2 regions of the Telluria mixta genome follow, and region 2 is predicted to be linked to the other one. Evidence: riboswitches for the same ligand, from Rfam matches in the RefSeq annotation. Region 2 holds a riboswitch; the other holds the start of a gene.

Region 1 (2,453 bases), 1.6 Mb from region 2:
ACCAGAACGTCGGGCCGGTCCACGTATAGGAGGCGGCCAGCGACAGCGTTTGCGTCACCATGCTGGCCTGGCGGTCTTCCGACACCGTGGTTCCCCACACATTGGTGCCCGAGGTCGGTGCGCCGTACTCGGTGATCCAGATCTTCTTTTTGTCGTCGCCGTATTGGCTCATGATCGACCGGAAACTCGTCGACGTGCTGAACATCTGTGCCCAGTTGTTGGAACTGGAATCAAGCGGAAGTTGCGGGGCAGTGTACGGATGATTTCCGACGGCGTCGAAGTAGGGGGCAGCGCCGCTGCCGTACAGCAGTTGCAGGAAGAGGCGCGCTTCCATGTTGCCGCCGCTGGTCGACGGCTGGCCGAGGCCCCCGCTTACGACGAGTGTCCTGGGATTCTGCTTCTTGATCGCGCCATAGGTCTGCTTGAGCAACTGGGCATAGCCCGCCGGATCGGCGCCTGGATTCCAGAATTGCACGAGGTTGGGCTCATTCCAGATCTCCCACGCGGCGACACCGGCGTTGCCATAACGCGTGGTCAGGAACGCCGCAAAATTGGCGAACGTCTGCGGATTCGTTGGTGGGAAAAACTTGCTTGCCTGTCCGCCGTTGGCCCAGCCGGGCGTGTACGCGATCAGGCCAAGGATCTTGATCTGCGCTTTCGCGAGCGCTGCCACGACCCGGTCGTGATCGGCCAGGTTGTACGTCGTCGGAGTCGGCTGCATGACGCTCCAATCGAAATCGAACCGCACCCATTTGACGCCCAGGTTCTTGTACCCATCGATGGTCGACGTCAGTTCGGCCGGTGAAAGTCGGAACAACTCGTTGCCGTTGATGCCTTTTTGTGCATGTGCTGCCGGAACGCTCAGCGCAAGGACAAGGCTGAGCACGACGCTGGGAAATCTCTTGAATGCGTGCAGAAACGCTGTCGCCAGCGACGGGAAAAGCAGGCGCAGCGCGCCCATATAGAAGGTCATTTTCATAAATTGCCTTATCAAATCCGCTGCTCACGCTGCGGGACAAGGCCTGCTCCACAAAATCCGGAGCAGGCAACTGGCTGACTTGTCGGTACAAGCCCCTGTAGTTTTGCGTCGCCGGATTGCTCCGGGTTTGCCTTTCATTCACATCGCTATGCTACACCAATAGTTTCTATGCGGCAAATTAATTGACGTATTTGTGTAAATGTAAATACACATAAGAAATGTTTCTGTCAATGTTTCTTGGTTTTTCGCGTTTTCTTCCCAAAAATTTGACAAATATGTTGTTTTTTGTGAGGTGTAAATATTTCGCTTGTAAGAACATTCCTACTTCAGCATTATTGCTGCAGAGCGGAATAGTTTTCTTTCAGAACTTCTTCTTTGTTTTTTGTTATGGGCTTTGCAACCTCTGACTGAGGTGCGTGCAAGTAGTCTGCGGACCTCGTGATACTCGCAGATCGTTATGCTTTTTGGATCAATATTTTCGTAGAAGGATAATCGTGCGCATAAATATCGAAAATTTGGCCGACGTGGAGCATGAGATCGCTCATGTGTTTCCTTCAGCAACCAATATCGTCAGGCGCATCCTGGATCCGCTCTTCGCGGCCGTCGCGTATCTTGCACTCGCGTTCTGGGTTGACGACACCATCACAAAGCAGGACGAGGTGTTCGCATTCGTTGCTGCGCTGATTTTTTTTCCGAGCACGCCAGTCGGTACGTCGCTGCGCAAATACGCGTCTGCAGTACTGTTCAGCTGGATAAAGGTGCTGGCCTGCCTGTTTATCTTTGACCTCGTGGGACATTTTTCCGCCGGCTTCAACATGGAAGTCGTCAAGCTTTGGGCAATGCTGGTGCCGGTTTCGATCATTGCCATGCATACGTTGGGCGCGCCCTTGAAAAGGCGCCTGAACCTTTTTGCAGCGACTCAGACGGCCGTCGTGATCGGTGCGAGCGAGGTCGGCAAGCATCTGGCGCACCGCCTGCAGTCGAAGAGCATTCCGGGCCAGTCCTTCGTCGGCTACTTCGACGATCGGCCCGCCACGCGCAGCGGTGCCGGCGACGGCGAACTGCTCGGGGTCATCGACACCGCGCCGGAATTCGTCAAGCGCGAGCGCATCGACATGGTGTATGTCGCGTTGCCGATGGCATCGCAGCCCCGCATCATGAAATTGCTGGATGGCTTGCGCGATACGACGGCGACGGTCAAGTTCGTTCCCGATATGTTCATCGCAGACCTCATCCAGGCAAAGGTCGAGAATGCGGCGGGCCTGCCGGTGATCGCGATCTGTGACACGCCGTTCGTCGGCTCCTACGGCCTGCAAAAACGTTGTTTCGACCTGTTGGTCTGCCTGCTCGCGCTGCCGGTCATCGCGCCGCTCATGCTGCTGATCGCCGTATTGATCCGGGCAACGTCCGCGGGGCCTGCCTTCTTCAAGCAACGCCGCTATGGTCTCAACGGGGAAGAGATCGTCGTGTGGAA
Region 2 (2,453 bases):
CCTGTTCGCCACACAAGGTGCTTATGCCGCTGTCGAATCGTGCTCGGGCACGACGCCCGGCGGTGCTACCTACGATATTTCCGGCAAAGTCAGTAATTCTACGAACTGCGCAATTCTCTCGCCGATCAACGCCAACGACAACGACAACCTCGGTCTTATCAATACCACTGCCTTCTTCGGCATTTCGGACTGGCAGTTCGGCGGCAAGTACGACAACCTGGATCCGTCGGGCGGCGACGACCTGTCGGCCCTGTTCGACTTCACGGGCGACTCCATGTCGGGGACATATGCCTATGTCGGCGGCACGCCCCTGCCGTCGGACGTGATGCTTGTCTTCAAGGACGGTGCCAATACCAACCTGGTCGCATATCTGTTGAATTCGACGCTCAGCGGCACGTACGCGTCGCCATTCACGAATCCGCCTTTCCCGTTGGGCCAACCCAGCGTCAAGGATATCTCCCACATTTCGGTCTATTACCGGCCGGGCGAAGACGACGGTTCGGGCGACCCGACCGGCAACGTTCCGGAACCTGCCACGCTCGCCCTCGTGGGCCTGGGATTGCTGGGAATCGGCAAAATGCGCCGCAAAAGCTGATCGCTGACTGCTGCATTTCACGCTCATTTTAAAAGCCCACTTTGCGGTGGGCTTTTTTTATTCGCAATTCATAAAACCCTTCTTGATTTAACTGCAAGTCACTTTACCGATTATTAATCGTTTCGTATTTTCCGACTTTGTTTTTATCCGCACCAATCGCTTGACATCATTATCACAACCGTTTCCACATCGATAATGAACTGTTGCGGCCACGCAATTAATTCCGACCTCCTCAATATTTTATTTCCAGTCGGCAGTACATTTACCTCGGGAAAGCGTTATGATTTCCCGAAACAGCTGAACGCTGCTTATTGAAAAGGGCAAAGCCCGCGAAAGCGGGTGACGCAAAGTCAACGGTCTAACGAGCTTCGGCTCCATGACGGCAGGACTGCCAGATGCCAGCTTTCGAACCAGGCCCCCGCCTGTCGCGACAGAGCGCCACTGCGCACGATCCTGCACATTTTTAACTCAAGGATTCGTACGCGATGAAATCCGTTTCTTCCTCCCTCCGCCTGCTCCCGCTGCTCGTTGCAGCCACGCTCTCCGCTGTTGCCGCCCAATCCGCCGTCGCCGCGCAAGACGCGGGTTATGCGCGCGGCCGCATCCTGATCGAGGCGCGTCCAGGCCTGTCGGATGCCGCACTGGACCGCATCCTCAAGGAACACGGCGGCAAGCGCCGCAAGATCGGCCAGAGCCGCATGCAGATCGTCGACCTGCCGGCCAATGCGTCGGAAGTGGCCGTCGTCGCGAAACTGGCGCGCCGTCCGGAGCTGAAATTCGCGGAACTCGACCGCATCGTGCCCGCCACGCTGGCCGTCACCGACCCGTATGCGGGCAGCGAGTGGCACCTGAACAAGATCGGCGCGACGAGCGCCTGGGACAGCTCCCTCGGCCGCGGCGTGACGATCGCCGTGCTGGACTCGGGCGTCAACGTCAACCACCCCGACCTCAAGGACCGCATCGTCGCCGGGTACAACATCTACAGCGGCAACACGGACGTGACGGACGTCTGCGGGCACGGTACCGCCGTCGCCGGCTCGGCTGCCGCCACCAGCAACAACGCGGCCGGCGTGGCCGGCATCGCGGGTGCGGCTGCCATCATGCCGCTGCGCATCGCCTACACCGACAGCACCGGTTGCCACGCCTACTTCAGCACGATCGCAAGCGGCCTCACGTACGCGGCCGACCACGGTGCCCGGATCGCGAACATCAGCTACAGCGGCGTCGCGGGCAGCTCGTCGATCCTGAGCGCGGCACGCTACATGAAGAGCAAGGGCGGTCTCGTGTTCGTTTCCGCCGGCAATAACAACGTGGACGAGAACGTGGTGCCCGATCCGGCGCTCGTCGTCGTCTCCGCCACCGACAGCAACGACGCCAAGGCCAGCTTCTCGAGCTGGGGCAGCTTCGTCACCATCGCGGCGCCCGGCACGAACATCTGGACGACGAACAATTCCCTCGGCTATTCGGCGTGGAACGGCACGTCGTTCTCGGCCCCGGTCACGGCCGGCGTCGCCGCGCTGATGATGGCGGCCCGTCCGGACCTGGGCGGCGACACGATCCAGTCGCTGCTGTACTCGACGGCCATCGACCTCGGCGCGGCCGGCCGCGACCCGGTGTTCGGCTACGGCCGCGTGGACGCCGCCGCCGCCCTGCGCGCCACCGTGGCCTACCAGCCGCCGGTCGACACGACGGCGCCGCTCGCATCGATCGCCGCGCCGCTGGCGAACAGCTCGGTGTCGGGCCTCGTCGGCGTCTCCGTCAATGCCAGCGACAACGTGGGCGTGGCGCGTGTCGACCTGGTCGTCAACGGTACCGTGGTCGCCACCGATACCGCCGCGCCGTACAGCTTCAGCTGGGA

Evidence for each region. Region 2 has a riboswitch for cyclic di-GMP ahead of P0M04_RS28570 (S8 family serine peptidase). Riboswitches for the same ligand answer to the same signal wherever they lie in the genome.
Region 1: linked by a shared signal. The riboswitch ahead of P0M04_RS21925 (cellulase family glycosylhydrolase) and the one ahead of P0M04_RS28570 (S8 family serine peptidase) in region 2 are both predicted to bind cyclic di-GMP.

What each region holds. Positions count from the first base shown of each region.
Region 1 covers NZ_CP119520.1:4,918,174-4,920,626, forward strand. Annotated here, with positions in the region: gene P0M04_RS21925 (cellulase family glycosylhydrolase) at 1-979, opposite strand, end outside; cyclic di-GMP riboswitch class I at 1,042-1,121, opposite strand; partial or broken gene P0M04_RS21930 (undecaprenyl-phosphate glucose phosphotransferase) at 1,639-2,453, shown strand, end outside.
Region 2 covers NZ_CP119520.1:6,480,007-6,482,459, forward strand. Annotated here, with positions in the region: gene P0M04_RS28565 (PEP-CTERM sorting domain-containing protein) at 1-595, shown strand, start outside; cyclic di-GMP riboswitch class I at 905-991, shown strand; gene P0M04_RS28570 (S8 family serine peptidase) at 1,081-2,453, shown strand, end outside.